Linked DNA regions of Pontiella desulfatans. The protein of the gene in region 2 interacts with the protein of the main gene of each other region in a pairwise test. Links are inferred from orthologs where the notes say so. Each region holds a gene or a part of one and is shown on either strand. Other genes may lie near its edges.

Region 1 (3,692 bases), 400 kb from region 2 along the record:
ATGGATCGCTGTGATCCAGTGCATGGAAATCAAAGGCGAGCGCATGCGTCTGGCGGTTGCCAACGATTTCTACAAGGATTGGCTGGAGGAAAACTATTTCCCCATGATCCGAAAAGCCGTGATGGTCGTGAGTGGGAAAGAGATGGAAATCTCGCTGGAAGTGGACTCCAGTTGTTTCGATTCCGTTAAACCGGAACCGGAGCCGGAAGCTCCGTCGCCGATTTCGCTTCCGACGCTCGGTTTTGGGAACAAGAAACCGAGTCATAACCTTAATCCCAACTATACATTTGAATCCTATGTGGTTGGAGCGGCGAACCAGTTTGCCCATGCTGCGGCCATGGCGGCGGCCAATTCGCCTTCGCGCACCTACAACCCGCTTTTCATCTATGGCGGTGTCGGATTGGGAAAAACCCACCTGATGCAGGCGATCGGAAACCATATCGCAACCAAAAAACCGCGGGCAAAGATTTGCTACACCACATGCGAAACCTTCCTGAACGAATACATCGATGCGCTTCAGAACAATAACGTGGCAGCGTTCAGGAAGAAATACCGCAAAATCGACATGCTGATGATCGACGACATCCAGTTTCTCGATGGAAAAGCGCGTATACAGGAGGAATTCTTCCACACGTTCAACACACTTTTTGAAAGCCATAAGCAAATTGTCCTGACTTCCGACCGCACACCAAGCGAAATGGCAGGATTGGCACCCCGCCTCATTTCCCGTTTCGAATGGGGGTTGGTTACGGAACTCGGCAAGCCCGATGTGGAAACCCGAACGGCAATCCTTCGCAAGAAAGCCGAACTACTCAACCTTAACATCGGCCATGATTTGCTGGATTACCTAGCGGAACGTGTTTCTTCAAATATCCGCAGTCTGGAAGGCGCTTTGATCCGCGTCGCCACATTCATGTCGCTTACCAACCAGCAAGTGGACGTTCAAAAGGTGGAAGAACTATTGCACGATCTCCTCGATAAGGAATCCCAGGCCGCGATCAGCGTCGATGTTATCCAGCGCACCGTTGCCGAGCACTTCGACCTGCGCCAGTCCGACCTGACCGGAAAGAGACGCTCGAGGGATATTGCCTGGCCGCGGCAGATTGCCATGCATCTTTCCAGAACCATGACCACGCAGTCGTTCCCTGTGATTGGCGAGCAGTTCAGCCGTAACCATGCAACCATCCTTTATGCACATGAACAGGTCTCTGAAAAGGCCAAGGCCGATCGTGGATTGCAACAAACGATCTCTATTCTCAAGGATAAGGTGAGCAAGAATTGTGTGAAAGCGGTTCAGTAGAGTTGGATGGCATTTGATTTTCAAATGGGAACCGTCTCGACTGGGACGGTTTTTTTCTTATGCAAAGGTATTCATTTTGACAGAGGGCGCGGACTCCCCCTACGCTTACGGCCTGTTAATGAATCCTTGATAACCTGTGGAGTTTCTGATGATGGAATTAACAACTCGGGGTTGTGAACAGACACCTGTTTTTATGCCCAGCTTATTAACAGGGTTGTTGATTTTTTCAAACTTTTACGGGTGACGGGGTTACGGTAAATCGGTAGGTTTTTGAACGGTTATCCACAACTAATACTAATAGTGAATTTATAAATAGAGTATATCTATATAACAGGAGGCTTGTTAATGAAGTTCAGCATCGAGAAGGATCAAATTCTGGAAGCGTTGCAAAAGGTGCAGTCGATCGTTGGCCAACGAACCACGCTACCGATTCTTTCGAATGTCCTGCTCGAAGCGGGCAACGGGAAGCTGACGCTCACAACAACCGATATGGAGGTCAGTGTTAGAACCAGTATCGAGGCTGACATCGATGAGGATGGAGCAACAACCCTTCCGGCCCGTCGGTTCTTCAGTATTTGCCGAGACTTGCCCAGCCATCAGGTTGACATCGGCGTGAGCAATGAAGATGTGGCCACGATCATCTCCGGTTCCTACACATGCAAACTCGAAGGGCTTTCCCGGGATGATTTTCCGCCTATGCCCACATTCGAAGAGAGTTTCTCCTATACGCTCGTTCAAGGCACGCTGAAGGATATCCTTCAGAAAACATCCTACGCGGCCTCTACGGACGAATCCCGGGCGATTTTGAATGGTTCCCTGATGGCATTCCGGGACAACAAGCTCACAACCGTATGCACGGATGGTAGGCGCCTTGCTCTTGTGGAGCAGGAAATCGACATGCCAGACGATGCAGAAGTTGATATTGTGGTGCCCACCAAGACCGTTAATGAGTTAATCAAAACACTCGGCGATGAAGGTGAAGCCATCATCAAGACCTCCGCAACGCAGGTGGCCTTCGAATTCGGAAATATTTTTATTATTTCGAAGCTGATCGACGGAACCTACCCGAATTATCGCCAGGTTATTCCTTCCCAATGCGAAGAGCGGATTGCCATTGATCGCGAAATGCTGCTGAGCGCCGTTCGTCGTGTCTCGCTCATGCTTGATGACCAGGCTGCCTCGGTGAAGGTTCAAATTACTGAAAACCGCATGGAACTTTTGACTTCCTCTCCGGAAATCGGTGAATCGCGTGAAGCGGTTCCTGTGAAATATTCTGGAAAGGATATCACGATTGCATTTAACCCGGCCTTCCTGATGGCGCCGCTGAAGCATCTTGATAGCGATGAAATCTTCCTGGAACTCTCGGACGAACTCAGCCCCGGCGTGATTAAGACGAATGTCCCGTTCCTTTACGTGATCATGCCGATCCGCGTGAGTTAACGCGTGGAAAACCGAATGGTGGGATGGTGGTTGGGAAGCTTGCCAGTTAACCAGCAGTCCACTTATCCAGTGGTTTGGGGAAAATGGTTGCCGAACAAGGACTCGAACCTTGACTAAGCGAGTCAGAGTCGCTTGTGCTGCCAATTACACCATTCGGCAATGAATGAGGGCAGAAAGTATCCATTTCCCCTTGTTGGATCAAGCAGGTTTATCAAAAAAATGTCTAAGGCTAACCAGAAGAAAATCATTCGTCTGCTAGGTGTAGGGTTCGATGCCGAGGATGGGCATGTTCGGATCACAAAAGGGGAAAAATATGATGTTTTTATGGGATCCGATGAAAGTCATGCGTATATTCAGCAACTTATCCGAAAAATAGAGGATGAACTGGATAAGCGTGGAATGTCGCTGGATGATGTTTCACCCGATGAATTCGGTGAATTCGTTAAGTCGGTCAAATGAGTTTTAATTGAGTGAATAGGCAAGGGAGTTCACCAAACTCCATGTATGCCTGTTTTGCAATCAGGGCATTCTCCATTCACTAGCCCGTTTTTTACTATTCGGTAACCATACCGTTCAATAAGGCATACGCCGCAGCCCGGACACCGGGTGGACTCCCCTTCCCCATCATGCATGTTTCCGACGTATACAAATTGCAGGCCAGTTCCAAGGGCAATTTCCCTGGCACGAATAATGGTTTCCATCGGGGTTGGAGGAAGGTGACGCAATTGGTTTTGCGGAAAGAATCGTGAAAAATGAAGTGGGGTTTCAATCCCTAGGTTTTCGGCAATCCAAGCGCATAGCTGTTTCGTTTCCTCTTCAGAGTCGTTTAGGGTTGGAATGAGTAGATTGGTGATTTCCAGGAACACGCCGGAATCTTGCATGATTTTCAGTGCATTGAGTACCGGCTTTAACCGGGCATCGCAAATCTCTTCGTAGAAGCGATTCGAAAATG
Region 2 (5,884 bases):
GGGGTGCGGTACACCTCCACCAGCACGAAGCGGTTGGGATCGGCGTCCTGCAGGAAATCGAACCGTGCAATGCCGGGTTCGAGCATCGAGTTTTTCACATTTTCAAGCGTTGCGGCTTTAAACTCTTCCGTGTTCTCGGGTTTTACATGAATGAATACATGGACAATGAACATGGTGCATCTCCTATAAGGTTAATTCCCTGACTTCGGATCAAGTACCCAGCGTTTGTTATACCAAAAATATTGCTCGGGCGCCTTGAGCACCTCTTTTGAAAAGGCCGCCATGATTTCCTGCATGATGCGCTGCTGGTCGGCTTTCTTGTCCGCTTCCGGATCGGGAAGGATGGGGGCGAGCAGGGTGGCGTCGTGTTGGGTCCATCCGATGCGCCGCGCCATCACCGGGTAGATGGGGCAGTTGGCCAGCTGTGCGAAATGGGCGGCTCCCGGCGCAACGGTTGCCTTGTTGTTGAGATAATCAACCGTTGCACCCTTGCGCACATTGACGTCGGGAAGAATGGCGAGCACCTTGCCCTGCTTGATGCGGTCGACCACGCTTTTCCAGATGTTGGACTCGCGGTAGATCAGCTCCAGGTTGAAGGAGCAGCGCATTTTATTGATGTAGTCGTTCATCAGGGGGTTTTTTTGTTTCCGGACAATCGTGAAGAGGGGAAGACCGATGAGGTCGCCGGCGATGGCCGCAATTTCCCAGTTCCCGAAATGCGCCGTGGTCATGATGAATCCGGATTCGCAGCCCTCCATGATTTTTTTCAGGTCGCCCTCCAGCGACCCCATCGGCTGCTTGCGAATCTTCGCTAGCGTGAGCTTGGGGAAGCGGATCTGTTCGATTGCGGAAAAACACAGGTTGCGCCAGGCCAGCCACGCAATGCGGCGCACCTCCTTTTCCGTCTTCTGTTCGCCGAACACCTCGCGGATGCGGTTGCGCGTCCGCTCCACGTTGACCCGCCCGAGGAAATGCGTCCCCGCCGCCACCAGCCAGGCCAGCCCCAGCGCCGCGCGCAAGGGCAGGATCAGCACCAGTCCGGCAATGCTTCGGAAAAGTAGATATTCAACAACGTGTTTGGGCCTGTGCATCGACTATCCCTTATTCCTCTCCCACTTCCTCGGTTTCGGCGGGAACCGCAGCGGATCGGATTTGGCGGCGACGTAGACCAGCCCCTCGCCGAGGGTTTGCTCGACCTTGCGCTCGAGCTCGGCGCAGGGGCGCACCTTGTAGTCGCCGTCGGTATCCAGGAAAACCTTGGGTCCATCGACAAATTCAATGCACAGGTTCAGGGGCGTGTTCCCGCGGTATTCCTGCACCGCCTCCTTCAGCGTGGCCATCACCTGCTCATTCACCCCCATTTCCGGGAGGTGGATGCTGACGCGGTCGCAGAACATGCCGGCGGCCTGCTCGAGCGGGAAGATTTCCAGCACCTGGAATTTCAGGTCGCCGCTGTCCTCCTCCATCATGATGCCGCCGAACATCATGGTGGCATCATCCACGATGTGGGAGCCGTATTCCTCGTAGGGGTTCGGGAAAATGATGGCGCTGATCGCCCCTTCCAGCCCCTCGATCCGGAAGGTGGCCATTGGCTTCTGGTCTTTCTTCGTGAAGAGCTTGCGCGTTTCCGTGATCATTCCACCCACGCGCGTTCGCTCCCCGGCGGCGAGCTGCTGGATATCCTTCACGCGCTTGAGCGCAAACTTGTTGAGCACCCACTCGAAACGGGCCAGCGGGTGCCCGGAAATGAAGAAGCCGATCAGCTCCTTCTCGGCCGCGAGCATGTCGGACTCGCTCCAGGGTTTGACGTCGGGCAGCTCTTCGTCGGTGCTGCCCGCGGATTCCTCTTCGGCCCCGCCGCCCATCATGTCGAACATCGAGACCTGGCCGGCGGCCTTGTCCTTCAGCGCTTCGGCGGCCCGGCCGATGCAGATGTCGATCCCGTTGAAGAGCCGGGCGCGGTGGATGCCGCAAAAATCGAAGGCCCCGGAGCGGATCAGGCTTTCGATCACCTTCTTGTTGGCGGAGGTGATGCGCGAGCAAAAATCCATCAGGCCGGTGAACGGGCCGTTTTCGTCGCGCTCCCGCACGATTTCCTCCACCACGCCTTCGCCGACGCCCTTGATGGCCGCCATGCCGAAGCGGATGCCGGAGCCGTCCTGCACCGCGTTGAAGCGGCCGATCGACTCGTTGACGCTCGGGGGCAGCACGTCGATGCCCATCTCCTTGGATTCGGCGATGAAGCCGGTCAATTTATCGGAGTTGCCCATTTCCCCCGAGAGCAGGGCAGCCATGAACTCGGCGGGATAGTGCGCCTTCAGCCAGGCCGTCTGGTAGGTCACGAAACCGTAGGCGGTCGAGTGCGACTTGTTGAAGCCGTATTTCGCAAATTCGGTAATGTTGTCGAAAATGCGGTTGGCCAGCTCGGCGCTGATGTCGTTGGTGGCCTTGCAGCCCTCGACGAACTTGCCGCGCTGCTCGGCCATCACCTCGGGTTTTTTCTTGCCCATGGCGCGGCGGAGGATGTCGCCTTGGCCGAGCGAGAAGCCGGCCAGCTTCTGCGCCGCCTGCTGGATCTGCTCCTGGTAGACGATGATGCCGTTGGTTTCCTTCAGGATCGGTTCGAGCAGTTCGTGGTCGTATTCCACCGTTTCCTGCCCATGCTTGCGCTTGGTGTAGGTCGGGATGAACTGCATCGGCCCCGGGCGATAGAGCGCGAGGATGGCGATGATGTCCTCGATGCAGTCGGGGTTCACCTGCCGCAGGGTGTCGCGCATGCCGCCCGATTCCAGCTGGAAGACGCCGACCGTGTCGCCCTTGGCCAGCAGCTCGAAGGTTTTCTGGTCTTCGATGTCGAGCTTTTCGGGGTCGACGTCGATCCCGTGGTTACGTTTGATCAGTGCGCAGGCTTCGTAGATGATCGTCAGGTTTTTCAGCCCCAGGAAGTCCATCTTCAGCAGGCCGATCTCTTCGGTTGGCCCTTTCTCGAACTGGACGACCGTCAGCTTTTCCTTCGGTTCCCTCGTGAGCGGAATGATCTCGATCAGCGGCTTTTCGCCAATCACGACGCCGGCGGCGTGCATGCCGGTGTGGCGGGGCAGGCCTTCGAGCAGGCGCGCATATTTCATGATCCGCCGCGCATCCGGTTCGGTGTCGGTGGCCTGCTTGAATTCGGGGCTTTCGGCCAAGGCCTTTTCCAGGTTGGTCCCCGGCGTGTCCGGAATCATCTTGGCCAGCCGGTCGCAGTAGGGCAGGGGGATTTCGAGCACGCGGCCGAGGTCGCGCATCAGCGTCTTGGCGCCGAGCGTTCCGAAGGTGATGATCTGCGCCACGCAGTCCTCGCCATACTTGTCGCGCACATACTGGATCACCTGCTGGCGCTTCGTCGGGCAGAAGTCGATATCGAAGTCGGGCGGCGATACGCGATCGGGGTTGAGGAAGCGTTCGAAAATGAGGTTGTACTTCAGCGGCTCGATCGTCGTGATCGCCAGCGAATAGGCGAGCAGCGACCCCGCGCCCGACCCGCGGCCCGGCCCGACCGGGATGCCCTGCGCGCGCGCCCACTGGATGAAGTCGGCCACCACGAGGAAATAGTTGATGTAGTTGGTCTTCTTGATCACACTGACTTCATAGTAGAAGCGCTCGTTGATCGTCTGCTCATAGTCGTTCTTCGGGTGGTCCAGGTCGTGGATGTCGTAGAGCTTCCTGAGCCCCTCCTTGCCGAGGTGCACGAGATAGTCGTAGTCCGATGTAAACCCATCGGGCAGCGGGAAGAACGGGAAGTGGAGGTCTTCCGCCTTTTCCGGAAAGAAAAATTCCACGTTGCAGCGCTTGGCAATCTCGACCGTGTTGGAAATCGCCTCCGGGTGGTCGGGGAAGAGGGCGGCCATCTCCTCGCCGCTCTTCATGTAGAACTGGTCGCCTTCGTAGCGGTGGCGCGAGGTGTCGGCCACCAGGTCGCCGCGCTGCAGGCAAATCAAAACATCGTGGGCCTCCGCATGCTCCTGCCGGATATAGTGCACGTCGTTGGTCGCCACCAGCGGGAAGCCGGTGCGCTTGGCAATTTCCAGCATGTTTAGATTGGCGATCTTCTGGTCGGCCAGCCCGTGGTCCTGTAGCTCGAGGAAAAAGTTGTTCGGCCCCAGAATGTCGGTGTATTCCCGCGCCAGCGCCTCGGCCTTATCCAGGTCGCCGTCCTTGCAGGCCTCGGTCACCTCGCCGCGCAGGCAGGCCGCTAGGCCGATCAGTCCTTTCGAATATTTCTTGAGCATCTCCTTGTCGATGCGCGGTTTGTAGTATTGGCCCTCGAGGTGGGCCAGCGACACCAGCCTCACGAGGTTTTCGTAGCCCTCCTGGGTTTCCGCCAGCAGCACCAGATGCATGTTGTTGCGTTGCGAGCTCTTTTCCTCGATCCCGTGGCGCGCCAGATATACCTCGCAACCGATGATCGGCTTGATGCCCGCCGCATAGGCCGCCTTATAGAATTCCACCGCCCCGTACAAGACCCCGTGGTCGGTCATCGCCAGGTAGTCCATGCCCATGTCCTTCGCCGCTTGCAACGCCGGCTTCACCTTCACGGCGGAGTCCAACAGGCTGTAGCAGGTGTGGAAATGCAAATGGCAAAACGGTACTTGGCTCATGAAAAACTCCTAAATCAATCTAAAAAAAGGCAATGCGCGACCCAGCCGGATTCAATCTAACCGCGAAAGAACGCAGAGAACGCAAAATGTATCGCTGGCAGGTCGTCCCGGGTTTCTCTCTGCGTTCCTTGCATTCTTTCGCGGTTCCAAAAGTGCGCCGTGAATTCGCATTGTAGGGAAGATAAAATCCACCCGTTCCAATGAACAGGAGAAAATAAAACCAATGGCTATTCATACATCGAAAGTCCCGTTTTGCAGGGGGTTCTTCCGGATAAGGCCATTCCTTGTAGGTGCTTTTTTATTGAATGGGTCAGATGAGCACGCGGTCAGCGACATGCGCCGTCCTTGCGTCGCGCAAGCTCTTGACTCGCAACTTTGTTGTTTCGCGCATGGCTTGACTTGTTTCATATCTTCTTTAAGGTAGTTTGCGAAAACTGGGAGGGGAAATGATTATGAAGTTCGGCAAGACTGGAAATGCAACGGTTATTCCGTCGGCGGACCTTGGGGCAAGGCAGGGGATTCTTGCGGAATTCTACGAGTATGCTCCGGCCGGCTATCTCATTCTCGATTTCGACGGCCGGATCCTGGAGGCCAACGCCACGGCGGGAACGCTGCTGGGGATGGAGCTGGCGGCCCAGCTCAAGGGGCAGGCGTTTTCCGGTTTTGTGCATGCCGAGTCCGCCGAAGCGTGGGAAGCCCATCGCAACCATGTGGTTGAGCGCGGGGAAAAGCATGGGGTCGATCTTGTGCTGCAACCGGTCGACGGCAAGCGGATCGTTGCTCGGGCGGAGTGTACGCCCCGTCCGGCGAGCGGGCTCTGCCTGATGGTGCTGGTGGACATTACCCAGCGCGTATGGGTGGAGGACGCGCTTCGCAAGAGCGAGCAGGAACTCGCCATGATCAACCTCGGTTTGGAGCGCGATGTGAAGGCGCGCGCTGCCGACCTGCACGAAAGCGAGGCCCGCTTCCGGATTCTGTTCGAAGAGGCGCCGGACGCCTGTTTCCTGATTGGCTTGGATGGCCGGTTCATCGATGGCAACAAGTCGATGGAGCGGATGGTCGATTATCGGCGCGAAGAGTTGGTTGGCCAAAACCTGTTTGAGTCCGGTCTTTTCCACGACAACTGTTTTTCCATGGTGGCCGGCAGCATGTTGACCTTGGCGGAGGGCAGGAAGGTGGCGCCCTGCGAGCTGGTGCTTAGGCGCAGGGATGGCAGCAGGGTGTATGTCGAAGTCTCGGGCCAG

What was found.
Region 1: the proteins of dnaE (region 2) and dnaN interact in binary tests that used the Escherichia coli proteins (3 or more experiments, as listed by UniProt). The link is inferred for Pontiella desulfatans from one-to-one orthologs.

The regions. Positions count from the first base shown.
Region 1 is NZ_CAAHFG010000004.1:419,478-423,169, reverse strand. What follows is about bases 897-3,692. They hold dnaN (DNA polymerase III subunit beta), read left to right. Parts: upstream 897-1,645; coding sequence 1,646-2,740; downstream 2,741-3,692. Other genes in these bases: amrS (AmmeMemoRadiSam system radical SAM enzyme), read right to left, coding at 3,229-3,692; E9954_RS27330 (hypothetical protein), read left to right, coding at 2,960-3,199; dnaA (chromosomal replication initiator protein DnaA), read left to right, coding at 897-1,300. Also shown: more of dnaA, read left to right, coding at 1-896. UniProt on the Escherichia coli protein: Confers DNA tethering and processivity to DNA polymerases and other proteins. Acts as a clamp, forming a ring around DNA (a reaction catalyzed by the clamp-loading complex) which diffuses in an ATP-independent manner freely and bidirectionally along dsDNA.
Region 2 is NZ_CAAHFG010000004.1:814,686-820,569, forward strand. What follows is about bases 895-4,986. They hold dnaE (DNA polymerase III subunit alpha), read right to left. Parts: upstream 4,641-4,986; coding sequence 1,095-4,640; downstream 895-1,094. Other genes in these bases: E9954_RS28960 (lysophospholipid acyltransferase family protein), read right to left, coding at 895-1,091. Also shown: E9954_RS28955 (putative quinol monooxygenase), read right to left, coding at 1-173; more of E9954_RS28960, read right to left, coding at 192-894; E9954_RS28970 (PAS domain S-box protein), read left to right, coding at 5,087-5,884. UniProt on the Escherichia coli protein: DNA polymerase III is a complex, multichain enzyme responsible for most of the replicative synthesis in bacteria. This DNA polymerase also exhibits 3' to 5' exonuclease activity. The alpha chain is the DNA polymerase catalytic subunit.